One region of the Shewanella sp. 0m-6 genome, then DNA from elsewhere that is predicted to be linked to it. Evidence: predicted binding sites of a transcription regulator. Region 1 holds the regulator's gene; each other region holds the start of a gene.
The links. The regulator LexA, encoded in region 1, represses DNA repair genes until DNA is damaged. The targets are predictions, from matches to a motif close to TACTGTATNNNNATACAGTA.
Positions count from the first base shown of each region.

Region 2: a site for LexA is predicted at 3,891-3,910, ahead of recG (ATP-dependent DNA helicase RecG). Genes of this name have one in related genera too.
Region 3: a site for LexA is predicted at 3,823-3,842, ahead of recA (recombinase RecA). Genes of this name have one in related genera too.
Region 4: a site for LexA is predicted at 2,253-2,272, ahead of ACVBJC_RS02115 (LexA family protein). Genes of this name have one in related genera too.

Region 1 is NZ_JBRIMD010000001.1:173,681-182,079, reverse strand. Features, by position in the region: gene ACVBJC_RS00800 (endonuclease) at 1-1,533, shown strand, start outside; gene ushA (bifunctional UDP-sugar hydrolase/5'-nucleotidase UshA) at 1,701-3,434, shown strand; gene ACVBJC_RS00790 (class I SAM-dependent DNA methyltransferase) at 4,093-4,677, opposite strand; gene ACVBJC_RS00785 (cupin domain-containing protein) at 4,817-5,167, opposite strand; gene lexA (transcriptional repressor LexA) at 6,079-6,699, shown strand; gene ACVBJC_RS00775 (cell division inhibitor SulA) at 6,696-7,220, shown strand; gene coxB (cytochrome c oxidase subunit II) at 7,698-8,399, shown strand, end outside.
Region 2 is NZ_JBRIMD010000001.1:313,054-321,452, forward strand. Features, by position in the region: gene ACVBJC_RS01380 (beta-ketoacyl synthase chain length factor) at 1-533, opposite strand, end outside; gene ACVBJC_RS01385 (DUF3014 domain-containing protein) at 794-1,657, opposite strand; gene recG (ATP-dependent DNA helicase RecG) at 1,799-3,874, opposite strand; gene ACVBJC_RS01395 (calcium/sodium antiporter) at 4,045-4,971, opposite strand; gene ACVBJC_RS01400 (AMP-binding protein) at 5,153-6,808, opposite strand; gene trmH (tRNA (guanosine(18)-2'-O)-methyltransferase TrmH) at 7,114-7,800, opposite strand; gene ACVBJC_RS01410 (RidA family protein) at 7,892-8,275, opposite strand; gene spoT (bifunctional GTP diphosphokinase/guanosine-3',5'-bis pyrophosphate 3'-pyrophosphohydrolase) at 8,315-8,399, opposite strand, start outside.
Region 3 is NZ_JBRIMD010000023.1:64,531-72,929, forward strand. Features, by position in the region: gene rpoS (RNA polymerase sigma factor RpoS) at 1-865, shown strand, start outside; gene mutS (DNA mismatch repair protein MutS) at 1,047-3,626, opposite strand; gene recA (recombinase RecA) at 3,946-5,013, shown strand; gene alaS (alanine--tRNA ligase) at 5,460-8,084, shown strand.
Region 4 is NZ_JBRIMD010000002.1:108,036-116,434, reverse strand. Features, by position in the region: gene ACVBJC_RS02135 (response regulator transcription factor) at 1-173, opposite strand, end outside; gene ACVBJC_RS02130 (hypothetical protein) at 214-618, opposite strand; gene ACVBJC_RS02125 (PepSY domain-containing protein) at 705-1,259, opposite strand; gene cspE (transcription antiterminator/RNA stability regulator CspE) at 1,762-1,974, shown strand; gene ACVBJC_RS02115 (LexA family protein) at 2,287-2,694, shown strand; gene ACVBJC_RS02110 (Y-family DNA polymerase) at 2,697-3,950, shown strand; gene ACVBJC_RS02105 (HlyD family secretion protein) at 4,098-5,141, shown strand; gene ACVBJC_RS02100 (DHA2 family efflux MFS transporter permease subunit) at 5,143-6,687, shown strand; gene codB (cytosine permease) at 7,178-8,399, shown strand, end outside.

The DNA.
Region 1 (8,399 bases):
GAGAGTGCCTGTGACGGTTCAGTAACGCCTCCAGAACCAGAGCCAGAAACAGGCCCTTGCACCAACTGCGAGACGCTAACTCCGGTTGCCGACCCTACTACGTTCAATGGTGAGATCTATTACTCAGATGTATTAAGTGGTGATTTTGCCCATGCAGATGAGCTTAAGAATGCGCTGTCGATCATTATAGCCAAAGATCACAAGTATCTGACCTATAAGCAGGTTTGGAGCACACTAACCCACGCTGACCAAGATCCTGATAACGATAAAAATGTTATTGAAATCTACACCGGTGCTTCTATTTCTAAGTACGACAACCAGACTAGTGGTAGCGGTGCGGGCAAGTGGAATCGTGAGCACGTTTGGGCCAAGAGCCATGGTTTCCCTAGCGACTCGCAGTGGGGCTACACCGATGCTCATCACCTGCGTCCTTCAGATCCTGGCATCAACACAGCACGAAGCAACAATGACTTTGGTGCGTGTATGGATACTGGTGAAGAGGTGATGTTCAACGGTATGGGTACTGGTAACTACCTCGACAAAGCTACCGACTGCTGGGAACCTCGTGATGAGGTGAAAGGCGATGTCGCTCGTATGATCATGTATATGGATACTCGATATCAGGGTACTGATACCGCTACAACGAATATGCCTGATCTAGTCGTAGTCGATCGGCTAACGACTACTGCCGAGGATAGCGAACCGCTCATCGGCACGCTTTGTACTCTGTATGCATGGAACAAGTTAGATGCTGTTGATACCTACGAGCAGAACCGTAACAACCAGGTATACAAATACCAGGGCAACCGTAACCCCTTCATTGACCGCCCTGAGTTAGTGCAGCAAGTGTATGGTGCAACCTGTGGTGACGATCCAAACCCAGGTTTGGTAGTCGAAGGTGATATTGTTACTCCTGAGAGTGTCACTGAAGGGTCTGCATACACCATAGATGCCTCTGCAATCAACGCTGGCGAAGGTGTTACTCTTACTTACAAGTGGGAGCAGATTGTTGATGAAGAGAAGATGGTTGTTGGCGACATGGCTATATTGTCTCTGACTGCGCCAATGATTAAAGCCGACGAGACTTTGAACTTTACGGTGACCATCAGCGACGGCACGTTGGAAACAACCAAAGCTGTTAGCCTGATCGTGACTAACGTGCCTCTAACTTTAGATGTAACGTTTGCAGGCAACACGCAGCTGACTGAAGGTGATAAAACTTCCATCACAGCGACGGTTACAGATGCTCCAGAAGGGACTAGCTATAGCTGGAAGCAGGTATCTGGAAACACGGCAGTGTTTACCGCTTCAGGTCTGACACTTGATGTGACTTCACCTAGCGTCGATATTGATCAAGTGCTTGTGTTCGAGCTTACGGCAACGGTTGACGAAGAAAGCTTCGTTAAGTCTGTTAGCATTGAGGTGAAAAACACCGAAGAACCTGGTTGGACTAAGCCTGATGGGGCGGGTAGTTTAGGTGGTTTTATTACTTTGCTGCTACCGCTAATGTGGTGGCGTCGCCGCCAAGGCTAATCATCAGTTAAGCCTATAAAAAGCAGCACCGGGATCGCTCTGGGTGCTGCTTTTTTTAACTGTACAGACGTTGTCTACATCTCGCCTTGTGCGCGTTGCTCTCAGAATGAGAAATCAGCTATTAGGGCAAATGACAACGCTTATCTGAATAATATTGAAGGATTATTATGAATACTTCACTCCGTCCTTCTAGCCTACTTCTTACCGGCTCAGCTATCGCTCTAACGTTAACATTGAGCGGCTGTGGTAAGGAAAAGGTGGAAGAGGCGCCTAAGACGACAGCATCTATCGCCTGTCAAGCCGCTGGTGATGACTGTAAGCGCTTCACCTTGCTCCATACCAATGATCACCACGGCCGTTTTTGGCAAGGCTCTAGAGGTGAGTATGGTATGGCCGCGCGAAAAACCATTCTCGACCAAATTCGTAAAGAGGTCACCGAGCAAGGTGGGGAAACGTTACTGCTCTCAGGTGGCGATATTAACACTGGCGTACCTGAGTCTGATCTTCAAGACGCCGAGCCAGATTTTATCGGCATGAACCACCTTGGATATGACGCCATGGCCGTGGGTAACCATGAGTTTGATAATCCATCGACGGTGATGGATAAGCAGAGAGGCTGGTCAAAGTTCCCGTGGTTATCGGCCAACATCTATCGCCAAGTCGATGGTGAATGGCAACGCTACTTCGAACCCTACAAGCTATTCGAGGTTCAAGGCTTGAAGCTAGCCGTAGTCGGCCTGACTACCGAGCATACCGCTGAGATAGGTAATCCAGAATTCGTTGAAGATCTAAAATTCACTTCAGCACAAGCTGAGGCAAAAAATATTTTGGCAGAGCTTGAGCAGAAGCATCAACCGGATCTTGTTTTTGGTCTCACCCATATGGGTCACTATGAAAATGGTAAACATGGAAGTAACGCGCCCGGTGATGTTGCTCTTGCCAAAAGCCTAAAGCCTGGCCAGATCCAAGCAATCATTGGCGGACATTCACAGTTGCCTGTGTGTATGGAAGGGGACACTGGTGAGTACGTAGAAGATTATGGTCGAGATGAGCCTTGTAGGCCTGATCGTCAAAATGGCACTTGGATCATGCAAGCCTACGAGTGGGGAAAGTTCGTTGGTCGCGCCGATTTTGAATACTATGGTGGTAAGCTACACTTGGCAAACTACGAGTTAGTACCAGTGAATACAGAAACCAAGTTTGGTTCCTACTATCCGCCTCATATGCTAACGCCTAAGGATAAGGAAACCCTCGAACTGCTTCGGCCCTATCAGCGTAAGGGGCAGCTGAAGTTGAGAGAACAGATTGGTGTTGCAAAGGCGGACTTCATTGGTAAGCGTAAGATTGTTCGTTACCAAGCTACGCCTCTGGGGGTGATGATTGCGCACGCTCAAACTCAGCTTCCTATCCCCGCAGATTTTGGGATCATAAACTCAGGTGGTATTCGAGCCACCATAAAGAAAGGGCCCATTCGCTATCGTGATGTGCTTAAGGTGCAGCCTTTTTCCAACAGCGTGACTGTAACCGAGATGAATGGAGCCGAACTAAAGAAGTATTTGTCTAGGGTTGCGCTTAAGACTCGAGGCTCTGGAGGCTTTGCCCATTTTAGCGGTATCAAGATGACCGTTGACTGTAAAGCTAAAGATGTCGATATCAGAACTGTTGGTGATAAGCCCTTCAAGCTAACAGATAAATATCGATTTACCCTCCCTAGCTATAACGCTGCGGGCGGTAATAAGTATCCCAAGTTAAAGGAAAAGGCGAGAGATACCGGCTTTATTGATGCAGATATGCTTTATCAATTCATCAAAAAGCATGACACGCTCGATCCTGCCAATTATGACAGAGCGAAAGATGTTCGCTATATCAACTCCAGAAGTTCTGATGGCTGCGGCGGTTAATCTTAGCAGTTAATAAGGTTAATCAGCTGGCACCTTAGATCTCGAAACAGAGCCCAACCTTTGATTGGGCTCTGTTTTTAAGGTATGTGTTCGGCAAACTACACCTAGCCTTTTTGTACATACCAAGGTCTTCAGCAAGTATAAAGTAGAGCAAATGCCTTGTTGCTTACCACTCCCTTCTTCTCGTTCGAGCTTTGGTAGCTGTCAGGTAAAAGTGCAAGGAAATAAAGTTGAACCAACAGCGGGCGCAAGAGGCTCAATTGCGCGGACTTATTTGTCTATGGAACAAACGCACCCGAGATACTAAATGAGTAGGCAACAAAGTCAGCTAATGAACGCTTGAGATAAAGAGATACCTTCAGGCGCTACCCAATAACGAGTTTCACATCGCTGGATTTATTTCATTTGAAACTGGATCCCACAAAAATGTGGGATCCAGTTTCAAGTGAAATTCCCCCTAATATGAAATCAATAAGTTAAGGGGCGAAATCCAGATAGGTATATCGGCTTGATCCGGGATAATGTGAAATTTACCACCAGAAATCCAGCCAAAATGAAACTCTCAATTTCAGCGAATTACAGGCCTCATTTAGAGGTAGTGCGGATCCGCATACAGGGTGGTATGGGTGCTGGAGGCTAGATACCCCCGGCTACCCGATTATGCATTTTTTGCTATTCCCATTATAACTTTCATAGTGCCTTTTTCACTTGTTAGAGAAAACGCCTCTGAAGCACGAACAACAGAAAGGCCTACCTTTGAATATGCATCAGTAATTATTTCATTGGTAAAGCCGAAATCATCTTCTCCATTGCTTCGCTTCCAATCCCATTGGATAAAAGTACCGCCTTCTTTTAGAAGAAGCTTAAGATCAGATAACGTTTTCTCGTAATCTGGCACAAAAGCACAAACGGATGACGCAACAATTAAATCAAAACCTGACTCAAAAATAGGATTGTTATTGATCGAGTTTCTTGAAATTTCGCATGATAGTGAGTTTACATTATGAATATTTTTATTCTTTAAAACTTTAATCATCTTTGGTGAGGAATCAATTGCAACAACTGAAGATGCAACATGAGCTATTTTTTCAGTTAGTTGGCCAGTTCCACACCCAAAGTCTAAAACATTTAAACCATCTAAACTTATGAATTTACACAGCGAATCAAAGGCCTTATTAGAATACTCGATTACATCTGAATTTGAATCCCAGCCATCTGCGTAATCATCCCAACTATCACTCATTATATTTTCCTATACTCGAAACGGTTCACGACTGCATAACGCCCTGCTAATAAGTGAACCATGTGCTGGCGGGCGATTTGTTCAGCAAATGGCATGACAGCCTTGGTGAGTCTGGATTTAGCTGCTTGTTATAAGCACACTACTCAATACTCATCTGTATGATTAACAACTCTATGTTTTCGTTTGAATCATTAACCAATCCATGCTCACCAAAAGGAGGGTTTTTAATCATGTCTCCTTTTTTAACTCTATATTCTTGATCTGCAATAGTCATTGTTCCGCTACCTTCAAGAATGATATACATCTCTTCATTGTTACCGTGTTTGTGATAACCAACAGTAGAATTTGGCGGTATAATTTGCCTATCAATAAAATCACATCCGCTGATAAAATCTGATTTACCCCAAATTTCATACAACTCTACAGCACCTTTTCCATCATGTGCTGAATGCTGAATTTGTTTCTCTGTCTCTAGAAAGTTGCGGATCATCTGAAAACTTCCTTGTGCTTATAACGTCTTAGTATTTGTGCGTTGCGCTGTTTGCAAGGCACAAATCGCTTGTTGGACTTAGTCGATGCTGAATCCAGATTAATTGGTATGCTTTATGCTATAGGGATTTGCTTTTTTTGATGCTGGCTCTGGGCTGTAGAGCAGGTTTTATCAATTGATATCTAGTAGAAGGTAAGTTTTTCATTGAAATTCCGTTGTCATTGTTGTGCTCCTTCGCATTTCTTTAAGTCTAACTGATCCAATGTAGGTTATACACTCGATTGAATATTTTTTAGGCCCCGCGCAGCGGCTTAGTTCAACATTTGTATAGTGTGCATGCGCGTATATTTGGCAAAAAGCGCATGCATATTTAATAAACCTACTATTTAATTTTTGTTGAAGAAAAGCTATTGATTTATCTGCACTCTACAAAAGTATTACTGGATAAACGCGCACAGAAATGAGCAAAGTGAGTATTGATGTTGAATCGAAAGTAATTCGTGATTATTGCTTATCGATTCGTAAAAGTAGGCCAACAGACTCTTCACTGTTCTTTCCTGCTTATTGCCTGTAGCTAATAAAGGGGCATGAACAGTTTAGGCAACGAGGAAGGATTCCTTCCTAGCTGGTTGCACGTAATGGGCATAAATGAGCTAAGACTAATTTATATATTCACTCAAAAATCCCCTTCCCATCGAATTCTCATCCGGAGGCCTTATCTAAATTTATAAGTGCTGATGTCCAGCAAAATATTAGTTAATTTCAGACGCTGTCCAATAACGAGTTTCACATCGCTGGATTTATTTCATTTGAAACTGGATCCCACAAAAAACAATATAACTGGTTATTACTTGCACTCAAAAAAATACTGTATATACTAACAGTTACTGTATAGAAAGACAGGGTTAACCATGAGACCACTTACACCGCGCCAAGCTGAAATTTTAGAGCTAATTAAACGTAATATTGCTGATACTGGCATGCCACCTACCCGTGCCGAGATCGCTAGACGTTTAGGTTTTAAGTCAGCCAATGCTGCTGAAGAACATTTAAAAGCCTTAGCTAAAAAAGGCTGCATTGAAATTATGCCGGGCACGTCTCGCGGTATTAAGTTAACCCAAGAAGACACTGAAGATGCAGATTTAGGTTTACCCCTTATCGGCCAAGTTGCTGCAGGTGAACCGATTCTTGCGCAAGAGCATGTCGAGCAACACTATAAAGTCGATCCTGCCATGTTCAAGCCATCAGCAGACTTCTTACTCAGAGTCCGTGGTGACAGTATGAAGAATATTGGCATACTAGAAGGTGATCTACTGGCTGTACACAAAATACAGCAAGCACGTAACGGCCAAGTGGTTGTAGCACGCGTTGAAGATGATGTTACCGTTAAGCGTTTTGAGAAAAAGGGTAACAAAGTTTTCTTACATGCTGAGAACGAAGAGTATTCACCAATTGAAGTGGATCTAGCAAACCAAAGCTTAAGTATTGAAGGTTTAGCCGTTGGTGTGATCCGTAATGGAGACTGGCAATGAACAAACTAATGGGAACGAGTCCTCGTCACCCTGGACTGTGGCAGGATATGCCATCGACCAATATGGTGAGCAGCACGAGTAATGACATCACGACTATGGTGACCCAAACTCAAGGGCGTGATGAGCTGAACCAGATCAGTGCTCAGCTTTCACAATTGAGCCAACAGGGTCGCTGGATTGTACTGATTAGCCCGCCGAATATTGGCTACAAGCAGATGCTAGCAGCTGCAGGTGTAAGAATGGACCGCATTTTACTGGTTCATGCTAAAGATGAAGTGGAAACACTTTGGGCAATGGAAAAAGCCTTAACAAGCGGTACCTCAAGTGCGGTGATTACTTGGACCAACTCTTTAGATGCTCGTGACAATCGACGCCTACAAATCGTTGCCAAAAGCGCTCGCGCTGTCGGCATTGTCATTGAACATTCGATTGATAACACAAATAAGCAACAATCTTGTCGCTCAATCAATATGCAGGATAGTGCTTTTGGTCAAGCCTCCCTGTTTGGTGCTGTTCATTAAGCAGAACATCTCCTCGCTTTCTAATACATGATGACTAGGAGGTGCGTTTTAGTAAGCGCCTTCTAGTACAAACGATTTTCTAAAGCCCTCATTCGAGGGCTTTTTTATTATCAATAATTGAAAAAGTGATCTTGATCAATATTTAAACACCAAGTAGTGTAGGAAGTCATAACAACGATATTTTGTTATATCCGAGCGATTTAGTTGTCGGTCTTTGCTCTGGGATTAGTCCTGAATTTAAAGCTTAGACTGAGATTGGCCTGATATATTTCAGCCGTATGTGCCAACGTGGTTACACCAGCAGTGAATAGCACTGAATACAATAGCCTGTGTCGCGATCCCATTAATTGCGACTCGATAGGCAAGCCACTCGCGCACTTTGAAGTCATCGTTGCTTTTTTGGGAACTGAAGAGTTTACATAGAGCAGAGACTTACTGTGTGACTCTTCTTTGTCTTGTGGACAGAGGAGAAGTCTAGTGAAGCAATTGTTGTATTGTGTGCTGGCGTTGCTATTTTCGCCCGTACTTGTTGCATCAGAAATGCCGCTTAATATGACAGAGGGTGTTACGGATATCAGTGGGCGGGTTTACAACCTCCATATGATTATTCTCTACATCTGCTGTGCTATTGGCATCGTGGTTTTTAGCATCATGATTTACGCTATGATCAACCACCGCAAATCAAAAGGCGCAGTCGCCGCCAACTTTCATGAAAGTACTAAAGTCGAGATCCTTTGGACTGTTGTACCTTTTATTATTCTTATACTTATGGCTATTCCCGCAACCAAGACATTGATTGCTATGGAAGATCCAAGTAATGCTGACCTCACCATCAAGATTACCGGCTCACAATGGAAATGGCATTACAGCTATTTCAACAAAGATGTTGAATTTTTCAGTCTGCTTTCTACCCCCAGAGCGCAGATAGATGGCGAAGAAGCAAAAGGTAAAAACTACCTTTTAGAGGTAGATAAGCCACTGGTACTACCGATTAATCGTAAAGTACGTTTCTTAATGACTTCAGATGATGTTATTCACTCCTGGTGGGTACCCGCATTTGCCGTTAAAAAAGATGCTAATCCAGGATTTATTAATGAAGCCTGGACCCGCATCGACAAACCGGGCACTTATCGTGGCCAATGTGCCGAGCTCTGCGGTAAAGACCATGGCTTTATGCCT
Region 2 (8,399 bases), 140 kb from region 1:
CATTCTGGCTCATGGGCAAATTGGCGATAAACTTCAGGCACAGGCTCGTCAGCATAGACTAATAATAATGGCTCTGGATCTGCATGTAGCTGACCATAGGATTCGATAAATGCCTGGGAAAACGTGTTGCTACCCGCAGCTATAGAGGTCGATTGAGCTTGATTGCCAGTTAAAATACTGAAAATACCGCTGGCAGTATTATGTACCGATTGGCTAAACCCTGTTGGCGATAATGGCGATTGCTCAGCGATATCGTTAAGTAAGCCAATGGTGCGATTAATTTCACCGTGTTGGGAGGCAAAAATGCTACGGCATTGCTCAGCAGGGCAGCATTGGTTTACGGCCTCAAGAATAATTTTGGTGAGTTTGCTCAGACGCCTGCGCTGCATAGCTGGCACATGGGCCAATTTGGGGGCGGCACTGAGTTGTATAGCGTCATCGATGACACCGTGTGGCCAGTTGAGCCAATCTGAAGCGTGTTGATAGTGCGGCGACCATGCGCCCCATGAAAGAATGCTGAACTTCAATTGCATCGCCTCAGATACGAATATCCTTTCGTATTGCCCTGACTAATAAAAAGATAGTTTTGACCGAACAGGATACAAGTGCCTGTTGGCGATCAAAATGTAGCGGTTAAGCTGATTATTCTACATCATAAATGGTGGGCGTAATAAGCCCTTTTATGATACAGCTGTCGCTTGTAGGTAGCTATTGGGTAATAAAATGTTGGAATTGAATAAAAGCCCTGTTAATGCAGGGCTTTTTGATAGGATATAGAAGAGAAAACTTGGCGTTAGCTTAATTGCTTCTGGAGCCGGCGCAGTGCCGACTTCACTTTACGCGCGTTTTCAGGGCCCATACGAATCATCAACTTTTGCGCATTAGGCAAGGCTTCTAGCTTGGGGTCAACAAATTGATAGTTGACGCTAACACCATCTAATTCAATCGGTTGCTCGATAATAGGAGCATCCAACATCACCTCGATAGCTTGCAGCATACGGTCATTAAACGAAGTCTTGCTATAGCCTAGTTCGCTAAATGCTTCACTCAGTAGTGGAGTCATCTCTTTATAGGTTTTAGCTAACTCTTGATCATTTAAGCTTGAAAGGAAGTCAGCGTATAGATCATACCTATGGTAACTATCTGGGTTGATATAGGTCTTATTGGCAATTTCAGATACGGTAAAGCTATTGCTTGGGGCTTGCAGTGGGCTCACTTTACGCGCCAATTCGCCTTGAGCTAAGTTATCTACAAAAACCACAAACTGGCGGACGATGTTGTCTTCAATCAATAGTGGCTCAATTGCCATACCATCAGCAATAGCGGTCACTTTCTGGTGTACATAGCCATCACTGTCAGCTAAAGCGGGTAAAGGCTCGACTTCAGCTACAGGATCAACCTCTGGTAGCTGTACCGCTTCAACTTCAACGACTTCAGGCTCTGGCACAGCTTCGGTTTCTAGTGGCTGCTCTGGGATTGGGTCGGGGATCACCACAGGGGCAATAATGAGTGGTTCTTCAATTGGAGCATCACCACTGAGGTAATAGTAGCCACCTGCAGATAGCGCTACAACGACAACGATAGCCAAAATAGCCAGGCCATTGGTGCCAGAGGTCTTTTCCTGTGGCGAAATTCTATCTTCTTGACTGAGTTGCATTGTAACTCCTCTGCACTGGGCAGTGATACGACTAATGATAAAAGTATAGCTTCAATCCATTCTGCAAAAATCCAGGAGATTGTCTATAGTCTGAAGCTCTATTAAGGATATTTAATTTATAAAACTGACTGACATAGCAGCTTATGCTTGTACAAATTGCTCACGATCGCCTAACCAGCGTTCAATAATCGGGTCTACGCTAGCAGGGGCTTGTTGCATAACGTGAACAGCGAGTTTTTGTACATGAGGAATAAGTGCCTGATCTCGCATTAGATCGGCAATTTTCATATCGGCGATACCCGTTTGTTTTGTGCCTAGTACCTCACCCGGGCCACGGATCTCTAAATCTTGCTGCGCAATAACAAAGCCATCATTACTCTGTCTGAGCACTCCAATCCTTTTGGTTGCAGTAGCCGATAGCGGCGCCTTATAAAGCAACACGCAGTGGCTGGCAACGGCGCCACGGCCAACACGGCCTCTAAGCTGATGCAGCTGTGCTAAACCTAATCGTTCAGGGTTTTCAATAATCATCAAGCTGGCGTTAGGTACGTCAACACCAACCTCAATCACTGTTGTAGCCACTAATAAATTTAGCTCGCCGGCTTTAAAGTCAGCCATGATCTGCTGTTTCTCGGCAGGCTTCATACGACCATGAACTAAGCCAACCTTTAACTCGGGTAGGGCACGTTTAAGTTCTTCTGCTGTGTCTTCTGCCGCTTGGCATTCGAGCACTTCAGACTCTTCGATTAAGGTGCATACCCAGTAAGTTTGACGCTTGTCGTTAATGGCGGCTTGTCTGACTCGGTCTATCACTTCCTCTCGGCGTTGCTCAGAAATTGCGACGGTTGTAACCGGCGTTCTTCCCGGCGGCAGTTCATCGATAATCGAGGTGTCGAGGTCGGCATAGGCGGTCATGGCTAAAGTTCGCGGAATTGGGGTGGCGGTCATGATCAGCTGGTGCGGATGAAAGCCCTGACTAATGCCTTTTTCGCGCAAACCCAAACGTTGATGTACACCAAATCTATGTTGCTCATCGATAATAATCAGCGCCAGCTTATTGAACACCACTTGCTCTTGGAAAATAGCATGGGTACCAATGACGATGTGGGCATCGCCAGATTCAATATCAGCTAACGATTGCGCTCTGGCCTTACCTTTTAGTTTTCCCGCAAGCCAGCCAACTTTTAGGCCTAAAGGTTCAAACCAACTGGCAAAGTTTAGCGCGTGTTGTTCGGCTAATAGCTCCGTCGGTGCCATCATGGCCACTTGGTACCCGCTTTCTATCGCTTGCAATGCCGCTAAGGCTGCCACCAAGGTTTTACCCGAACCCACATCACCTTGAACGAGGCGCATCATAGGCTCATGCTTAGCTAAGTCTTGGGTTATATCTGCAACTACCCGCTGTTGTGCTCCAGTAGGCTTGAAGGGAAGCGAGGCTAAAAAAGGGTTAAGTAACTGACCTGTGGCATGCATGCTGACCGCTTTGTCACGGTTACTACGTTGACGCAGGCGTAGCATGCTCAAGTTATGGGCCAGCAATTCTTCTTGAATGAGGCGTTGCTGCGCCGGATGGGTGCCTTGTTCCAGCTCAAATAACGACACTTGATTATTAGGTCGATGCAGGATCTGTAATGCTTGCTTTAAATCCAAATTATTTGGCTGCAGGTGAGGCGGGAGTAGTTCTTGTAAGCCGCCATTATCCAGCATGGCAAGTGCTTGCTCAGTCAGCTTAATCCAACTTGCTTGTTTTAAGCCTTCAGTTGTGGGGTAAACCGGCGTCAGTGTATCGCTCAGCTGCAGGTCTTCACCGGGAGATATCACTTTATATTCAGGGTGAATAATCTCGACGCCATGCATACTACGGCGAATTTCGCCGTAAGCACGAATGGTCATGCCGATCTGTAGGCCGTTACGCTGCGCAACTGAGAAATTAAAAAAGCGTAGGGTTAAGCTGCCAGTATCATCGCGGACCGTACAGGTCAGCATGCGCTTACGGCCTTGAATAATTTGGCTTGATTGAATGACGGCTTCGATGGTGCCGTAACTGCCCGGGTAAAGCGAGGAAATGGGGTAGACTTGAGTGCGATCCTCATAGCGCAGCGGCAGATGAAACAACAGATCTTGCACTGTTGTTATGCTCAGCTTAGCTAATCTCTCGGCCATCTTTTTAGCGACGCCCTTAAGCTCTGTGATAGGAACAAGATCGAGTCTTTGCAAACGGTTAACACTCAAACACTGTAAATTTATACATATATTATCAGAGATATCGGTTTACGCAAATCTGCGCGTATGAGTGTCGCGATAACAGTGAAAATAACGCAAAAAAAAGCCTAACTTGCAGATTGCACGTTAGGCCTATTTATTTCAGCATTTGCTGGAAGGGCGAATTATATGGCTTGTAATACTATGTAGCCGATATAGGCGAAGTAACCAGCAATTAATAAGCCTGCTTCGCGGCGCCCAATACGTAAACCTGTGTAGGCAAATGGCAGTAATAGCACGGCTAAGGCAATCATAGCAGCCCAATCCAGGTTACTAATTTCACTGCCGATAATAGGGTGAATAAGCGCTGTCACACCTAGAATACCGAGTACGTTGAAGATATTAGAGCCAACAACATTACCAATGGCGATATCACTCTGGCCTTTAAGTGCTGCCACGATTGAGGTGACAAGCTCAGGCATACTGGTACCAATAGCAACGATAGTTAAGCCGATAATCACTTCGCTGATACCAAACGACTTAGCCATAGCCACCGCGCCATCAACGAATAAAATACCGCCGCCAACAAGCATGCTGATACCGATAACAATAAACAGTACTGACAACATTGGATTTTGCTTGGTATCTTCAACGTCATCAGCAGTTTGTTTTTCAGCCGTGAAATAGCTGAAAGTTAAATAAGCGACAAGTAACGCAAATAAAATTGCGCCGTCCCAGAAGCTTAAACCGCCATCGAGTAATAGGCTCCAAAATAATAGCGAGGCGCCAATCATGATAGGAATATCACGGCGCACCATTTGAGACTCAATCTTAATGGGACGAATAAGCGCTGTAATACCTAAAATAAGACCGATGTTAGCGATGTTTGAGCCAATGACATTACCCAATGCAATGCCACTGTTGCCCGCAATAGCTGACTTTACACTTACAGCGAGTTCAGGCGCACTAGTACCAAAAGCTACAATAGTGAGACCGATAATAAGTGGTGTAAGTCCTAATCTGAGTGCAATTTGGCTTGCACCTCGAACTAAGGCTTCAGCGCCTATTGTTAGAATTAAAAAGCCGCCGAGTATCGACAATAAAATAAACATGGTTAACTCTATAATTTGGGTTTCTTTGAAAGGATGGCAAGAATAGTTTCTTTCAAAAATTGCGCAATCAAAAACTGCTTCTTACTCATTAAATTTAGTTAATTGCTGATTGTTTGTCACAAAAACAAAACGACACACCTTAAAGTGTGTCGTTATGGGTTAATTTGACACCCTGAAAGATCTAGATTTCATCTTCCCAGCAGACTTTACCACCGCGTACACCATCTACTTTTTCACTAAATTTCTTTTCAAGTACATGGCGCTTTATTTTGAGTGTCGGTGTTAATACATCATTTTCAACATCCCAAGGTTCACTCACAATCACAATCGCATCAACAGTCTCATGTGATTCAAGATGGGGGTTAACAGAGTCGACGGTGGCTTTTAATGATGCTCTGACTTCTTCTCGAGGTTGCACATTGGCACCTTCTGAAAGTTGCACTAAAGCGACAGGATGAGGTAAGCCTGAGCCGATAACACAGATCATTTCAACATGTGGGTCTTGTGCCAGTTTGCGCTCGATAGGTACAGGCGCGACATATTTACCTTTCGAGGTTTTAAAGTTGTCTTTAACACGACCTGTAATGCTGACATTGCCTTCATCATCAATGGTGCACAAGTCACCAGTGTGGAAGAAACCATCTTCATCGAAGCAATTAGCGCTCTCTTCTTCCTGTTTATAATAGCCCTGCATTAGGCCAGGACTCTTAACTAGCAGTTCACCGACATCGGAACACTTGGCTTCACAACCTTCAACTGCGCGACCAACAGAGCCGATTTTACGGGCATCGAATGGGTAGTTAATAATGGAATAGGCGCAGTTTTCTGTCATGCCCCAGGCCTCGCTGATATTGAGGCCAATTTTGTGGTACCACTCAACAAGTGATGGTGGGATGGGGGCAGAGCCTGAGCCAAGTAAATGGCAATGCTCTAAACCTAATCCTTGATGGATTTTACGTTTAACGATGCTACTTAGGATGGGCACTTTAAGCAAAAAGTTAAGCTTACTGTAACCAATTTTGTCGATAATGTTCTTTTGAAATAGGCTCCACAGGCGCGGTACCGAGAAGAATACCGTTGGCCTGGCGCGTTGCACGTCGGCCACAAAGCTATCTAGGCTCTCGACAAAGGCAACGCTGCTGCCAGAATAAAAAGATGAGCCTTCAATGGCAACACGCTCGGTAATGTGCGCCAGTGGAAGATAAGATAGCAATCTATCTTCAACACCGGTTTTAAGATCGCGCACAACTGCGGTGCAGGTCCAGGTGTAGCTAGCGAAGTTTTGAATCGCACCTTTAGGCTTACCGGTTGAGCCAGAAGTGTAGATAATGGTCATCACTTGCTCGGCTGTAGGCAAAGGCGCATCAATTAATGGCTGACCTAAGGTAAGCATTTTATCCCAATGGTACTGCGAGGGCATGGTGTCGTACGGCATGGCAATACGCAGAATATCGCCACCAACGCCCGCTTCTTGGTCGGCCCAATAATCTAGCTTACCGATAAAAATTGCTTTGGCTTCACTGTGCTCAAGGGTGTAGCGAATAGTGTCGGCATTCGCCGTGGGGTAAATTGGTACACTGATATAGCCGCCGTGCATTAGGGCAAGATCGGTAATAAACCATTCGGCACAGTTTTTAGAGAGAACAGCGACTTTATCGCCTGGGTTTAGGCCTAAATGTCTAAGAGCACCGGCGATTTGCTGCATCTTGGTTTGCACATCGCGCCAGGTAAACGTCTTGTATTGACCGTCAATAGGCTGCTTTAGATAAACCTGGTCGCCTTGTTTTTCAACCCAATGTTCAAGCATCTCAATTGGGGTTTTCATAGAAGATTCCATCGCATTTCCATATTGATAATTGTTGATTCCAATTCAACCTGTTGCAGTGTTTTTTGTTTTAATCGTTCGTTTAACAGGCTGCTGCAATATTGAGTATGGCGAAAAATGTGATCTAAGACAAACTTTTTCAAACGGGTGTTACAATTTTGTTGTGGTGGGTTGAGAGTGTTATTTGTAGCGGGTGATTTGAACGTGCGGGGGATTGAGTTGTTAGGGATGCAAAATATCAGCACTTAATATTGATTGGTCTAAGTGCTGCTAATTTTGGTTGAGCCCGAGCTTTAACTTTAGCCTTATGCTTAGTTTTAGTCTGAAGGGGCGCGCATTTTTTGCCACCATTCCTCATCCGCGACAATCTGGCCATCTTCATCTATGGCAGGGTAAGGCAGTTTCTTACGGCGGCAGGCTTTGGCATAAATTGGGTGGCCTTCTTCAAATAGCTTTATTTGACAGTAAGCATCATCAAGTTTGCGTGTACCGTACATACCTGCAGCTGTGCGTTGACGCTGGGCTTCATACATAATAAGCGCTGCAGCTACTGACACATTGAGCGATTGCACCATGCCTATCATAGGGATAATGATATGTTGATCGGCGCTAGCGATGCCTTCAGGGCTCACGCCATCACGTTCATTACCCAAAATGATGGCGGTTGGGCGGGTATAATCAATGTCTCTAAAATCGACGGCCGTATCAGAAAAGGTGGTCGCCAGAATTTGCATCTCTTTACCACGAAAATCATCGACTGCTTGCGCCATACTTTGGTGCACTCGGGTCTTAACCCATTGTTGGCTACCCGATGCGGTATTGCCCGATACGCGCATTTCAAGTTCAGACCACACGGCATGCACTTCATGAATACCCGCAGCGTCTGCGGTACGCAAAACGGCGGCAATGTTATTGCCTTTGTGTACGGTGTCTAAGCATACGGTTAAATCAGGTTGGCGGTTATCAAGCATCTGGTTTATGCGGGCGAAACGTTCAGGACTCATGATGGGCTTCTGTAAAATGCTGTTGGCGATGATAGTTAGCGTTAAATCATAAAAGGGCGCCGTAGCGCCCATTTGGAAGAGTAATAGAAGATTAGATCTCCATGACTCCATCCATTTCAACAAGTGAATCTTTCGGTAATTGCTTAACACCGATTGCGGCACGTGCTGGGTAAGGTTGCTCAAAGTAGCGACCCATAATTTCGTTTACAGTGGCAAAGTTGCTCAAGTCTGTCATAAAGATATTTAGCTTCACGATATCATTGAGCGAACCACCGGCAGCCTCGCAAACAGCAATTAGGTTGTCAAATACTTGAACAACTTGCGCTTCAAACTCACTGCTAACAATTTGCATTGTCTCAGGATTTAGTGGGATCTGGCCTGATAAATAAACCGTGCTACCAACTTTAACTGCTTGAGAGTAAGTGCCAATTGCTTGAGGCGCTTTGTCGGTTGCTATGATGATCTTCTCTGCCATGATCTGTCCTTGTCTTTATTGAGTGCGATGCAGCGTTAATTAACGGTTTCGAGATGTACGTAATACTTCAGGAAGTACTCTAATTCTACGCATAACGTTAGCTAAATGAATACGGTCACGCACA
Region 3 (8,399 bases), on a different contig from region 1:
TGAGCAGCAAGTACAAGATGATCTACAAAAAAATCTAGATGCGACTCAATTGTATCTAGGCGAAATTGGTTTTTCCCCCCTCCTCAGTGCTGAGGAAGAAGTCTATTTTTCACGAAAGTCCTTAAAAGGCTGTGAGAAATCTCGCAATCGTATGATTGAAAGTAACCTCAGGCTAGTCGTAAAAATTGCTCGTCGATACAATAATCGTGGCTTAGCGCTGCTAGATCTTATCGAAGAAGGTAATTTGGGCTTGATCCGTGCCGTAGAAAAATTTGACCCCGAGCGTGGTTTCAGATTCTCAACCTATGCAACATGGTGGATTAGACAGACGATTGAACGAGCAATCATGAATCAGACTCGTACTATTCGCTTACCTATTCATGTTGTCAAAGAGCTTAATGTTTATTTGCGTACAGCCAGAGAGCTCGCACATAAGCTGGATCACGAACCGACAGCAGAAGAGATCGCTGACCAACTCGATTTACCGAGTGCAGATGTTAGCCGTATGCTCAAGCTCAATGAAAGAATTACTTCTGTCGATACACCGCTAGGTGGCGAAAGTGATAAAGCCTTATTAGATGTACTTGCTGATGATGACAACGTAGGGCCAGATTATAAGGTTCAGGATGAAGATATGTCTAAGTCCGTTGTTAAGTGGTTAGATGAACTCAATACTAAGCAACGAGAAGTGCTAGCGCGCCGATTCGGTTTGTTAGGTTATGAGCCGTCAACTCTAGAAAATGTAGGCAAAGAGATTGGTTTGACTCGTGAAAGAGTACGTCAAATTCAGGTCGAGGCGCTTAAGCGCTTGAAGGACTTACTGGGGGCGCAAGGCCTTTCTGTAGAAGCAATCTTCAGAGTGTAATCTAGAATGTAATCTAGAGTATAAAAAGTAAGGGTATAAATAAAAGCGCAGCTGATTATCAACTGCGCTTTTTTAGTATCTCATGTTTGGCGTTTAGCGCACTTTAGCTCAGCGCACTTTAATTCAGTGCACTTTAATTTAGCCATATTGAAGCAATATGGCGACTGAGCACTTCAAACAATTAAAGTGCCAACTTCTTAAGGTTGTATAGATAATCTAATGCTTGTCTTGGCGTTAATTCATCCGGGTTTAGCTTGGCTAATGCTTCCAAAGCGGGAGATGGCGCCGGTGCTGAAAAGCTCATGCTTTGCTGTAAAGGCTGCTGAGCATTATTGGATTGATTATCATGATCGCGGCTTTCTAACTGATGCAACTTATGCTTTGCGGCGCTAATCACACAATTAGGCACACCTGCAAGCGCAGCTACCTGTAGGCCATAACTGCGGCTCGCTGCACCTTCTTGAACAGCATGCATAAATACAATGTTATCGCCATGCTCGACGGCATCTAAATGCACATTCTCCACATTAGATAATTGCTCTGGCAGTTGAGTTAACTCAAAGTAATGGGTGGCAAATAGCGTCATTGCTTGTAAGTGTGTAGCCAAATACTCTGCAGCAGACCAAGCAAGTGAAAGACCATCGTAAGTTGAAGTTCCACGGCCAATTTCATCCATCAACACTAAGCTGTTAGGGGTCGCGTTATGTAAGATGTTGGCAGTTTCAGTCATCTCGACCATGAAAGTTGAACGGCCAGAGGCTAAATCATCAGATGCACCGATTCGGGTGAATATTCGATCTACAGGACCAATAACGGCATGCTCTGCTGGAACATAACAGCCAATATGTGCCATTAGGGTAATCAATGCGACTTGGCGCATATAGGTAGATTTACCGCCCATGTTTGGACCTGTCACAATTAACATCTTGCGTTGATTGTTTAAAGTCACAGGATTGGCAATAAATGGGCTTTGGCTGACTTGCTCTACCACTGGATGGCGACCCGCTTCTATTTGGATCCCTGAAATAGTTGATAGCTCTGGGCAGTGATAGTTCAGGCTCTCTGCACGCTCGGCAAAATTACATAGCACGTCTAATTCAGCAGAGGCTCTAGCAAAATCTTGTAACTCATGTAATTTAGGCAAGATAAGATCAAACAGTTGTTCCCAAAGCTGCTTTTCAAGCGCTAACGCTTTACCTTGGCTAGATAATACCTTTTCTTCGTGCTCTTTAAGCTCAGGGATAATATAGCGTTCAGTGTTCTTGAGTGTTTGTCTACGTTGGTAGCTTAGTGGTACCAAGTCAGACTCACGGCGACTGACTTCGATATAGTAGCCATGAACGCGATTGTAGCCGACCTTTAACGTAGAAATTCCTGTCTGGTGTTTTTCTCTAGCTTCAAGCTCATGAAGGTAATCGGTTGCGCCTTCACTGAGTTTACGCCATTGATCGAGCTCTTCGTTGTATCCTTCACGGATCACACCACCATCACGAATAAGCATCGGAGGATTATCGACTACGGCGCGTGATAGTAGCTCAAGTTCATCGGGGAACTCACCAATCACTTGCGATAGATATTTAAGGTGTGCAGCAGTAGCTTGAGTTAACGTTTGTTGCAACTGGGGTAGTAATGCGAGCGCTTGACGTAAGCGAGCAAAGTCTCGTGGACGGGCATTGCGTAGGGCAATACGTGCAGTAATTCGCTCAATATCACCAAGGGCTTTTAAATCTTCCGATAGCACTTCATAGTGACCATTACCCAGCAACTCTTCAATCGAGGCCTGTCTTGCACGAATAATATCATGGTCACGAAGTGGCTGATGTAACCAGCGCTGCAGCATACGACTGCCCATAGGCGTAACAGTGTTATCGAGCACGGAGGCGAGGGTGTTTTCTCGCCCACCTTGCAAGTTCACCGTTAGCTCTAAGTTACGACGCGTTGCAGCATCTAGCACTATGCTGTCAGATTGATTAAAACGCACAATCGAGTTGATATGTGGTAGTGCGGTACGTTGAGTATCTTTGACGTACTGCATTAAGCAGCCTGCAGCTTGGAGTGACAGTCTCGCGTCTTCGATGCCAAAGCCTTTTAAATCTTTAGTGCCGAACTGATTGAGCAGTAATCGATGGCAAGTGTCGTAGTCGAACTCCCATTCTGGTCGGCGTCGAGTGCCATTCATTGCAGCGATTAGACTCATTTCAGAGAAGTCTTCGCTATAGAGTAATTCAGCGGGGTTGGTCCGTTGTAACTCGGCTTCAAGCGCTTCAGTATTGGCAAGTTCAGTAATGACAAAACGACCTGAAGCAACATCTAAAGTTGCATAGCCGTAACCGGTTTTACCCTGGTAAAGCGCTGCAAGTAAGTTGTCTTGTCTTTCTTGCAGTAGGGCTTCATCGGTTAAGGTTCCAGGGGTAACGATACGTACTACTTTACGTTCAACCGGTCCCTTAGAGGTCGCAGGATCGCCAATTTGTTCGCAAATCGCTACCGAAACACGAAGTTGCACTAGCTTGGCCAGATAACCTTCAACCGCATGATAGGGCAGACCTGCCATCGGAATCGGGTCTCCACCACTTTTACCTCGTGCGGTTAATGAGATCCCTAGTAGCTCAGAGGCTCGTTTGGCATCCTCATAAAAGAGCTCATAGAAATCGCCCATACGATAAAAGAGCAACATGTCTGGATGTTGGGCTTTTAACGTCAAATATTGACGCATCATTGGGGTATGTTTTTCTAAGCTTTGCGGATCAATAGCGGTCATCGATTTGTTTTGCCTGTGATTTACTGTGGCGGCTAAAAGCGCCTGAAACAATATTGGCGCTAATCTTAACAATATTTTGTCTAGATTAGGCGGAATTCTTACAGTGTTTCAGCAATAAATTACGGTGCAAAAATGCTAGATGCTCCTAAATGATTGATTTTAAACTTTTTGTAAAATATTTTTACACAGCACTTGATACTGTATGATTGTACAGTATACTAGTTTCATATTGAGGCTCTAGCCAAGGCTAAAATGAGTCGTCACCAAATGAAAATTCAGTGCCAATACCGTGTAGCACTGTGATCCAGAGGATATCAGAATGAAGATAGATCCAAATAAAGAGAAAGCACTGAACGCCGTTTTAGGTCAGATTGAGAAGCAGTTTGGTAAAGGCTCAATCATGAAGCTAGGTGAAGACCGTTCAATGGACGTAGAAACGATTTCTACTGGCTCATTATCTTTGGATGTTGCTTTAGGTGCAGGCGGATTGCCTATGGGTCGTATCGTTGAAATCTACGGTCCAGAGTCATCAGGTAAAACAACACTGACCCTAGAAGTGATTGCAGCAGCTCAGAAGCAGGGAAAAACCTGTGCCTTTATCGATGCAGAGCATGCTCTAGACCCTATTTATGCTAAAAAGCTAGGTGTTGATATCGATAACCTACTTTGTTCTCAGCCTGATACCGGTGAGCAAGCACTAGAAATTTGTGACGCATTAACACGCAGTGGTGCTGTAGATGTTATCGTCGTTGACTCGGTAGCAGCATTGACACCAAAAGCTGAAATCGAAGGTGAAATTGGTGACTCTCACATGGGCCTTGCGGCGCGTATGATGAGCCAAGCGATGCGTAAGCTTGCTGGTAACCTTAAGCAGTCAAACACTTTGCTAATCTTCATTAACCAAATTCGTATGAAAATTGGTGTTATGTTTGGTAATCCAGAGACGACAACGGGTGGTAACGCACTTAAGTTCTACGCTTCAGTTCGTCTAGATATTCGCCGTACTGGTGCGATTAAAGATAGAGAAGAAGTGATCGGAAACGAGACCCGTGTAAAAGTGGTTAAGAACAAGATTGCTGCGCCATTTAAACAAGCTGAATTTCAGATCCTTTATGGCCAAGGCATTAACAAAACTGGCGAGCTCGTTGACTTAGGTGTTATGCATAAGCTAATTGAAAAGTCAGGTGCCTGGTATGCCTATAAAGGCAATAAGATTGGTCAAGGCCGTGCAAACGCAGGTAAGTACTTAATCGAAAATCCTGCAGTGTCAGATGAAATCGAAACGACGCTACGCGCTATGCTGTTAGGCAAAGGTGAGAAGGTTACTGCTGAGGCTGCCGATACAGCCGGTGACAACGTTGACTTAGAGACTGGCGAAGTATTTTAAGCCCACTCTAAATGCATAGCTGAGCCTTTCAGCTATGCATTTCCCGGTTGCGCTATGAGTTTTATTCCACGATGAATAACTCTGTGCGCCGCGACCATTCTCGTAAGAGAGCTCGACTAGATTACTAATCCAAGATTTCTATTTTCTGCAACTAAAAACTCTTCGATAGCGACAAACTCATTGCGTCATGATATTCCCCATTGCGCAACTGTGTTTATGACGAACTACAAACGGCTACATTTGATGCGCTAGCAAGTATTTAGCAGATTCCGTTATCTTCTTATATTGACTCATTCAAGCTTCAGGGCGCTAATTTCTTAGCCACTACACAGTTTTGTATCAACAGGGCTGGTTGTTAGCCATGACTCTGCTTATAATGCTATCCATAAAAATTTATCACTCAGCTCTTTTGGAGCTATTTGCACAACCTAATTCAGGACGGTTTCATGTATCAAACCACTGCAGCACTGCGAAGTGCTTTTTTGGAATATTTCCGCACAAATGGTCACCAGGTCGTTGATAGTAGTTCGCTCGTTCCTGTGAACGATCCAACCCTACTATTTACTAATGCGGGTATGAACCAGTTTAAAGATGTGTTTTTGGGTGCTGATAAGCGTAGTTACTCTCGTGCAACTTCTTCACAGCGCTGTGTACGCGCGGGTGGTAAGCACAACGATTTAGATAACGTTGGCTATACAGCTCGTCACCATACTTTCTTTGAAATGTTAGGTAACTTTAGCTTTGGTGATTACTTCAAAGAAGAAGCGATTAACTTTGCATGGACTTTCCTTACTGAAGAATTAAAGCTGCCAAAAGAGCGTCTTTGCGTCACTATTTATGAAACAGATGATGAAGCGTTTGAAATCTGGAATAAGAAAATTGGCGTTGCAGCAGAAAACATTATCCGCATCGGCGACAATAAAGGTGCAGCTTACGCATCAGATAACTTCTGGCAAATGGGCGACACAGGTCCTTGTGGACCTTGTTCTGAAATCTTCTATGATCATGGCGATCATATCTGGGGTGGACGCCCTGGTACACCTGAAGAAGATGGCGATCGCTTTATTGAGATCTGGAACATCGTATTTATGCAGTACAATCGTCAAGCTGACGGTGAGATGAAGCCACTGCCTAAGCCATCTGTTGATACTGGTATGGGTATTGAGCGTATCGCTGCCATTATGCAGGGTGTACATTCAAACTATGAGATTGATATTTTCCAAGCGTTAATCAAGAAAGCGGCCGCTATTCTTGGTGTAACAGATCTTGAAAACAAATCGCTACGTGTGATTGCTGACCATATTCGTTCATGTGCCTTCTTGATTGCGGATGGCGTTATGCCGTCAAATGAAGGCCGCGGCTATGTACTGCGTCGTATTATTCGTCGTGCAGTCCGTCACGGTAATAAGCTAGGTGCAACTGAAAGCTTCTTTTATAAGTTAGTGCCAACACTCATCGAAGTGATGGGCGATGCAGCGAAAGGCTTGCAAGAGACTCAAGCTATTGTTGAGAAGTCGCTTAAAGCTGAAGAGGAGCAGTTTGCTCGTACATTAGAGCGTGGGCTAGGTATTTTGGATGCCGCGCTATCAGCATTAACAACTGATGTTTTAGATGGCGAAACAGCATTTAAGCTTTATGACACCTATGGCTTCCCTGTCGATTTAACTGCTGATGTTTGTCGTGAGCGTGAAATCACTGTCGATGAAGCTGGCTTTGAAGTGGCAATGGCGGAGCAGCGCAGTCGCGCACAGGCTGCGGGTCAGTTTGATACCGACTATAACGAAGGTTTAAAAATTGACGAACAAAGTCGTTTCACTGGTTATACCGAGCTTAATAACCAAGCGACAGTAACGGCTATCTTCACATCAGGTGAAGCAACAGACGCTATTGCGGCGGGTGATGAAGCGGTTATTGTACTCGACAACACACCATTTTATGGTGAGTCGGGCGGTCAAAGTGGCGATAAAGGTATATTGATTGCAGAGGGAGTTGAGTTCACTGTTACTGACACACAAAAGTATGGTCAAGCAATTGGACATATCGGGCGTGTTATCACTGGCGAGCTTAAAACCGGTCAGGCATTAACCGCTAATGTTGATAAGAAGCTACGTCATAGAACAGAGCTAAATCACTCAGTTACCCACCTTTTACACGCAGCGCTACGTCAAGTACTTGGTACTCACGTGACTCAAAAAGGTTCTTTGGTCGATCCAGACCGCTTACGTTTTGACTTCTCTCACTTTGAAGGTGTTAAAGCGCATGAGCTGAAAGAGGTTGAAGAGCTTGTTAATACACAAATTCGTCGTAACCACGAATTGACTGCTGAAGTCATGGATATCGAATCTGCCAAAGAAAAAGGTGCAATGGCACTGTTTGGTGAGAAATATGATTCTGAAGTACGTGTTGTGACCATGGGTGACTTCTCTATTGAGCTATGTGGTGGTACTCACGTTGGCCGTACAGGAGATATAGGTTTATTCAAGATCACCTCTGAAGGTGGTATTGCTGCAGGCGTGCGTCGTATCGAGGCTGTAACCGGTGCTGCTGCAATGGCCTATGTTGCTAAGCAACAAGCAGACCTAGAAGAAGCTGCTGCACTATTAAAGGGTGACAGTGCTTCAGTGGTGACTAAGCTTAAGGCGCAGCTTGATAAAACTAAGCAGCTTGAAAAGGAGCTATCTCAGTTGAAAGATAAGCTGGCTGCAGCGACAAGTGCCGATCTTGCTGGCGAAGCTGTTGATGTAAATGGCGTTAAGGTGTTAGTTAAGAAGCTTGAAGGTATCGATGCAGGCGCACTACGCGGCTTGCAAGATGAGCTTAAGCAAAAGCTACAATCTGGTATTGTGGTTCTTGCTATCGCAGGCGAAGATAAGGTTAACTTGATTGTTGGTGTGACTAAAGATTTGACTGGCAAAGTCAAAGCGGGTGAATTAGTCGCTTCTATCGCTGTTCAAGTTGGTGGTAAAGGTGGCGGACGTCCTGACATGGCTCAAGCTGGCGGTAGCCAGCCAGAGAACCTTGACGGCGCGTTAGAGCAAGTTATCCCTTGGATAACCGCTAAACTGTCTTAAATAGGCTAAAGCGATAGCTAACCTTAAATAAAAACGTCCGTTATGGACGTTTTTTTATGGAATTAATAAACTTATTCTGATTTATTAAAACGGTTTTTTCCTGCGAGTATATATCCGGTTGATAGTGATTTTTACTGATGTTTATGGGCAGGGAATTTAAGATGAATAGCCCTTATTTTAAAACTGAATTAGAGAGTTGTTTAGCCTAAGTTTGTATATTGTAGCCTTAGATTTGGGTAATCTTCTAATTCATGCTAGTTTAATGTTAACACCTGATAATGATATTTATTGGGTAAAAGTTATTCTCAATCTGGT
Region 4 (8,399 bases), on a different contig from region 1:
TCTAAGCCCGGCAACATGCGATCGACGATCGCCACATCAAAGTGTTCCGTCATGCATAGGGTCAACGCATATTTGCCATTTTCTGTCACCTCGACTTGATGCCCAGCTTCACGCAGCCCTTTTTCAACAAAAGTGCTCAGACTCACATCGTCTTCAACTAGTAACACTCGCATGACGGTTCTCTCTCAGATCATAGGGTAACGTCGTTGTCGCTTAAGCCGCAACGATAGGGACATTTTGTTGTTCAGTTGGCGTTGGTTCTGCCACATTAGTTGGCATCGTTTCCGCTTTATGCTGTTGCCATTTCATCATAATCACCGCTGCGATACCAGCTAATAAGCTCGCGCCCAGCGTAACCAATCCTAGTATGAAAAACAGAGAGAAAGAGGCTAAACCAATAAGTGCTTTTGGTCCATTTTCACGAAGGATTTTAAGCCCTGATGGTATGTTTGACGACGATTGTTTCGATTTGTTAAGCAACAGTTTCACTTTATTAATACAGCATTTGACACTGTTTAACCAAGACGTCGACCTTTTCGAGCAAGGCTCAGCTTCTTGGTTGGTATTTTTTGATTCAGTTGATTCAGTTGATTCAGTTGATTCAGTTGATTCAGTCATTAGATCTCCTTGGGGTCATCAAAGATCACCCCTTTTTTAACTATTCATTGTTCGGCTCAAGTATTCGGCTCAAGTGTTAAAGAGAATTATTTGCTCACCGCTGTTGTCAATGCATTCACTTCAGTTTCAACTTTCTTACCATTGACAGTCATCAACTTGATTTCATAACAAATATTACCGTGTTCATCATCGAGTTCAACGCTCCACGCTTTAGCGCTAAATTGTATTTCTGCTTGCTTCACAACATCTGCAAACGATAAATATTGACCACTGTTCAAGCCAGATAAATACAATGCATCTTCTAATTTATCATCAGCGTCATGATCATCATTCTGACCACGATTGTCTGTTAAAATAACATCACCGGTTTGTGTGTTGATTGCGGTATAAATTTTCTCACCGTTTTTACCGATTAATTCAATTTCATAGAAAACGTGTCCCATTTTCACTTCACGCTCGGCTTCAACCGTTACGCCGCCTGTGTTGGCTTCAGCCAATGCGACAGCCTGAAGTAGAGAGACAGTGTCTTGATTAAAAGATTTAGGGGCATCACCTGCATTTGCAGAGCCAATGGCCATCATGGCGCTCAGTCCAAGCAGAGTTGAAATAGTTGTTGTTTTAAAAACTGATGTATTGTTCATGGTTAAATCCTCATTTGTTTTAATGCAGACAGGGGGTTTCCTTGTCGATGAGGCTACTTTACTTAAGACATCTTTCCGCAAGTTTTCCTGAACTATACATTTTTGTAAGGTTTCAAGGCGAAGTCATATTGCAAGAGATAGGTTTAGGCCTATTTCTCTTACCCTGACAGCTCTTCCCCTAGCCAAAGTCAATGAAGCTAAAGTTCAATGGAGCAATGCGGTCTAAAACGAAAATATGCATATAACTGTTAAATAAAGGTATTGCTTAAACAAGGCAAAATAAATCAAAAAAGCGCTGTACAAAAAACGCACAGCAGTTATTATATCGCTCAGTTGTTCAGAGAGTTATTAAATGCAGCATCAAGTACAAGTAAAGCTTCCACTATCAAAACCGTGTTTTGTAGCTAGACGTTTGCCTTATATTTTAGCGTAACATGATATAATTCAATAAATTAACATAGTGTTAATGTTGAACTTTTTAAAACTAAATAAGGGGCATCATATGTCTAACTCAACTACTGGTACTGTAAAATGGTTTAACGAAGACAAGGGATTCGGTTTCCTTGCTCAAGACAACGGTGGCGCTGACGTATTCGTACATTTTCGTGCTATCGCATCTGAAGGTTTCAAAACGCTTACTGAAGGTCAAAAAGTGACTTTCGAAGTAGAGCAAGGCCCAAAGGGTCCACAAGCAAGCAACGTAGTCGCTCTTTAATCAAGCGCTAATAACGTAAGCTGATATACAAAAAAGGTCGCTAATGCGGCCTTTTTTTGTGCCTGTTATTTTGAAAAAATTGAACCAAAAGCCGCTTTATTTACGACATTAACATCCCCCATAAAAGCGGCGTTGTTGGCTTAACCACCAGAGCCCGCTCTAGCTGCAATACCGTTGCTCATACTTGGCATACCGCCCCACCTTTCGTGCGTTCAATCTGATCACACCGCTCACAGAAATCTGTCATCCTTATTGCGCAAAATCACATAAAACCACTATGCTGTATAAATATACAGTTAACTATTTTTTAGCATGAACATAATTCCAATTTCAGCCAGTGCAGGCATAACAGGTTTTGAATCCCCTGCCACCGATTACAAGCAACTGCCGTTAAGTCTTGATGAATTACTGATTGAGCATCCGAGCTCGACCTTTATTGGCCATGCTTGTGGTGACTCTATGCAGGGGGTCGGCATATTCGATGGCGACATTTTAATAGTCGATAGGCATGTTGATGTGCGTAATCAAGACGTTATCGTGGCAAATTTTAACGGTTCATTTGTTTGTAAGATTATTGATAAGGTGAACAGATTGCTGTTATCTGCCAATGAATCTCACATGAGCACGCCTATCCTCGAGCACGACACTTTTAGTGTTGAAGGCGTGGTGATCCGCTCTATTCGCTGCCATCGTAAAAGCCCAATTCTAGAGAACGACTAACCATGTATGCGCTTGTCGATGCGAATTCTTTTTATTGCAGCGCTGAGCAGGTTTTTAGACCTGACTGGCGTAACCGCCCTATCATAGTGCTAAGTAATAACGATGGCTGCATTGTTGCGGCTAACAGGTTGGCAAAAGAGGCTGGAATTAACAAGTTCGGTCCTTACTTTGAAGTGCAAAAACTGTGTGAGCAAAAAGGTGTTATCGCTTTATCTTCAAACTACGAGCTTTATGGCTCGCTATCTACTGCAATGATGGAAGTGATTGGCCGTTTTGCTCCTGAGCAGCATATTTATAGTATCGATGAGTCATTCTTATCGTTTAAGCACTGTTACCCCGTTATCCCTTGTTTAACTGAGCATGCGATGAAGATAAGGCGCGCAGTTTGGAAGGAAACACGGCTTCCAGTCTGTGTTGGGATTGGCTCGACGCTAACTCTGGCTAAGGTCGCCAATCACGCAGCTAAGAAAATACCCGGTTATAAAGGTGTTTGCGCCATTACCTGTGATGAACAGCGCATTGCCATTTTAAAAACCATGAAGACCGACGATGTATGGGGGGTTGGCAGACGTATATCTAACAGACTTGCGATGATGAATATTCACAGTGCTTTTGCCTTGTCGCAGATGAAAGCCGGTATCGTAAGCAAGCAATTTAGTATCGAGCTTGAGCGTACCGTCCGTGAGTTGAACGGCGAAGTGTGCAAAACATGGGATGAAGCACGAGCTGACAAGCAACAGATCTTTTCTACCCGCAGTGTTGGTAACCGAATAACCGACTTAACATCATTGTGTCAGGCGTTAAGCAAGCATGCATCAACCGCCGCGGCCAAAGCCAGGGCTCAAGGCTCACTCTGTCAAAGCATGTTAATTTTCGCTTCTAATTCCCCTTTTGATGAGCAGCCTAGCGGTTTTAAGTTTGTGTATCATTTTGCTTATCCAACGAATGACACGTGTGAATTGATAGAAGCTGCAACACGCGCGGCTATCGTCAGATTCAACTCCTCTATTCGTTATTACAAAATAGGCGTTGGACTGATTAATCTATGTAGTGAGGCAAACTTGCAGCAGGACTTGTTCGAAAGCAGCAGAAACCCCAATAGAATGCAGGTATTAGATAGCATTAATGCTAAATATGGCACAGATTCTCTGTTTTTAGCAGCTCAGGGCATATCGCAGAAATGGGGAATGCGCAGAGAGATGCTAACACCTCAATACACCACTCGCTGGAAAGACATCCCTATCATTAAGTGTTGATGGGGACTTTCTAAATTTTTTTAACGACTTACATTGTTACTGAAACAAACTAGGACTAGTATTTGTTGAGACGAATGAACGCCTTGAAGCGTTATGAGTCTTCACCCCCTTCTCGACGACTGTCGAATAACCGGACTGGTTAACATTATGAGCGAAAATTCAACACAAGCACCATCCCATCTAGTACGTAATCTTATTCTTGCAGCCGTAGTGCTCGCAGTACTTGTTACTCTGAGTTATTTCTATATTCAACATCAAAAAAACTATCCGAGCACAGATGACTCTTATGTGCATGCCAATATTATCTACATCGCTCCACAAGTCAGCGGCAAAGTCGTCAGTGTTAATGCATCTGATTATCAAAAGATTAGTCAAGGTGACTTATTGGTGCAGATCGACCCTGCTCCCTTTCAAGCTAAACTAGATGAAGCTCGCGCAGCCTATGAAATGGCGCTGCAAAATAATGCGGCAACCGATGATGCCATACTTGCTGCGAGTGCCAATGTTAAAAGTGCCGTCGCTCAATTATCTGATGCTCAGGTAACCTATAAACGTATTAAAGACTTAGTCGATAAAGAGTTGTTGCCTGCTCAGCAACTTGACGACTCGCGTGCCAAGCTATCGGCAGCTGAACAGAGTGTTATCGCCGCGCGGGCAACCATGGCTCAACTGATCAAATCTCAAGGTGCGCACGGTAATGCTGCGCCAGAAGTGAAAAAAGCGGCTGCAGCACTGAGTCAGGCAAGTTTATCGCTTTCATACACTAATATTTTCGCGCCTAAAAACGGCATTTTAGGTAAATTAAGTGCTCATGCTGGTAGCGTTGTATCTCCAGGGCAAGCGCTTGTGCCTTTAGTTGTTGATAACACGTATTGGGTTCAAGCTAATTTTAAAGAAACCCAACTTGAACGATTGACCGCAGGCCAGAGTGCAACAATCACCCTAGACCTTTACCCTAAGGTGGATTATCACGGCACAATTGAAGCCATTTCACCGGCCAGTGGCGCTTCCTTTACGCTGTTGCCGCCTGAAAATGCCACGGGAAACTGGGTTAAAGTGCCACAACGTTTCCCTGTGTTAATTCGCCTCTCTAACGAAAGTGAGCATCCTGACTTTCCACTACGTGTGGGTGCAAGTGCTAACGTAACCATTGATACGATTGATAGCCAACCAAAGCATCAAGAGAAGTAACATGAGCGATAATTCAGAGACAATGCCTAATACTGATGACAGTCAGGTATTGAGTGAAAGCAGCCGCAAACTCGTCACGTTAGCGGTAATGCTATCTGCCATCATGGTATTGCTTGATATGACCATCGCCAATGTTGCCTTACCGCATATGATGGGGGCATTGGGGGTCACGTCTGATCAAATTACCTGGGTACTGACCTCTTATTCTATGGCTGAAGCGATATTTATTCCGCTAGCCAGTTTCCTCGCGCTTAAATTTGGTGTGCGTAATCTACTGTTGGTTTCAGTGAGTGGCTTTATGATCAGCTCTGCACTTTGTGGACAAGCAGATAGCATTGCTGAAATGGTCACCTTTAGGGTGATGCAAGGAGCATTTGGGGCTTCGGTTATCCCACTGTCTCAGTCAATTATGGTGCAGATCTATCCCGCAAGCCAACGTGGTAAAGCCATGGCACTGTTTAGTGTCGGGATATTACTAGGGCCTATTTTAGGGCCGACACTGGGTGGCGTTATTACCGAGAATATGAATTGGCGCTGGATTTTTTATGTGAACCTCCCCGTTGGCGCTGTCTGCCTTACGCTGATTTACTTATTTGTTAAGCTCGGTGGTAAAGGTAAACCTAAAATTGATTGGCCAATCGTCATCGCAATGACCATTGGTATTGGTTTGTTGCAGATGGTGCTCGACCGAGGGAATCAAGAGTCCTGGTTTGAGTCTAATACCATCTTGTTTGCCACCATTATTAGCGTAATTGCGATAGTTTTCTTTGTCGCGCGCTCTTTTATTACTAAGAGTGATATCGCGCCAGTGTGGTTGTTACGCGATCGTAACCTTGCTATGTCATGCCTTGTGATGGCGGGTTTCTCAATGGGGATGTTTGGCATTACTCAGCTGCAACCCATGATGCTGGAACAGCTATTGAATTATCCGGTTGAAACAACTGGTTTTGCTATGGCACCAAGGGGCCTAGCATCAGCTATCGTTTTGCTAGGAATGGCACGTTACATGGACAAAATCGATGCGAGGCTACTTATCGCAGTTGGCCTATCGCTTAATGCCCTTGGCACCTATTTGATGACTCAGTATTCACTTGAAATTGATATTTACTGGATTTTACTGCCGAGTATTATACAAGGTGCGGGAATGGGATTGGTTTTTGCACCGTTAAGTCAGCTGGCCTATGCAACCCTATCACCGAAAGAAACGATTAGTGGTGCTGTGGTGTTTAATTTGTGCCGAACTATTGGTGGCTCTTTCGGCATATCTATCGTTAATACCTATTTCTCGCGGATCCAGCAACAAGAGTGGAACCAGTTAGGCGGCGCTCTTTCGCCAAGTAACCCTGTTTTACAGAACGCGGCGCAGATGCAAGGTACTACGATCACTGACCCGTCATTTATAGCCCAACTGCAGAATATACTGCAGCAGCAATCAACATTAACGGCGTTCGTGTATACGTTCGGTTTTTTACTGGTCTCCTACTTATGTTTAATTCCGCTACTGGCTTTATTTAAACCTAAGCCCAAAATTGAATCGGCTCCATAACTCAATTCACATTTTCTAACTATGCTGGCAGTTTAAAATAATAAGCTAAGCGTTCTATCAGAGGACGCTTAGCTTTTATCATTTATTCTTAAATGTCGAGAATCCAGGCTTCACTTCGATAACACTAGGGTGATGATTAATTTACGCTCGATAAATGGATTTATATCAGCCTACTTTTTACGTTTAAGCTTTTGATACAAACTTCGACATAAGTTAACGCCCCCGCTCTAGGCGGTCTGCCATTAACATTTAATGCTGTTATCCGCCTCATTTTACATCGCTCTACAACTAAGTATTAGCTTTATTTATACGGCTTGATTACGTTTGTTTTTATTTATTAGATTCGCTTCTATATTTGCTTGACTCTGCGTCAACAATCACTAAACTACGCGCCGTTTGCCTGATGTGCAACTGCTGTAGCCCTGTATTGGCGTAGCTTTTTCGTTTTAGGTAAGCCGTGTATTTTCTTTATTTAATCCAAGGACAATAAATGGCAAGCGATAATAATTATAGTTTAACCCCGGTACCGATATCGGCACGTAAAGGGGTGCTTTCTCTAACAATGGTGATGTTAGGGTTAACCTTTTTTTCAGCAAGTATGTGGACAGGAGGAACACTCGGCACTGGCCTCTCCTTTAATGATTTTGTTCTCGCAGTTCTCATTGGTAATTTAATTCTCGGTATTTACACTTCGTTTCTTGGTTACATCGGCGCTCAATCTGGTCTTTCGACTCATCTCCTCGCTCGTTACTCTTTCGGTTTAAAAGGTTCTTGGTTACCCTCGCTACTTCTCGGTGGCACTCAAGTTGGTTGGTTTGGTGTTGGCGTTGCTATGTTTGCTATCCCAGTCCAAAAAGCCACAGGCATCGACACTAATCTGCTTATCATTATCTCGGGTCTATTAATGACCATCACAGTTTACTTCGGTATCGGCGCGATTATGATTTTATCCGCCATAGCAGTTCCTGCAATCGCACTATTTGGTGGTTTCTCAGTAGTTCAAGCGGTTGATACCATGGGCGGGATGCAAGGTTTAATGGCTGTTGAGCCACAAAATCCAATTGATTTTAATACCGCCTTGGTTTTGGTTGTTGGCTCGTTCATTTCAGCTGGCACACTGACTGCAGATTTTGTTCGCTTTGGTAAGCACCCAAAAACTGCCGTGTTTGTCACTATGTTTGCCTTCTTCGTGGGTAACTCACTGATGTTTATCTTTGGCGCTGCAGGCGCGGCGGCAACAGGCCAAGCCGATATTTCAGAGGTGATGATTGCACAAGGCTTGTTGATCCCAGCGATTATCATCTTAGGCTTAAATATTTGGACCACTAACGATAATGCGCTATATGCTTCAGGCCTTGGTTTTGCAAACATTACCGGCTTACCGAGTAAATACTTATCGATTTTTAACGGCATAATCGGCACCCTGTGTGCACTATGGTTATATAATAACTTCGTCGGCTGGTTGACCTTCTTGTCTGCGGCAATCCCGCCGATTGGTGGCATTATTATCGCCGACTACCTTCGAAACCGCGAAAAATACAAAGACTTTGCCAATGCCAAGTTTGCGACTGTCAATTGGGCTGCGATTAGCGGCGTCATGATAGGCGTACTGGCAGGCCATTTGTTACCTGGCATAGTGCCAATTAATGCTGTGCTTGCTGGCGCCTTCAGCTATCTATTAATAGATGAAGTTCAGGTTCGTTTAGGCAAAC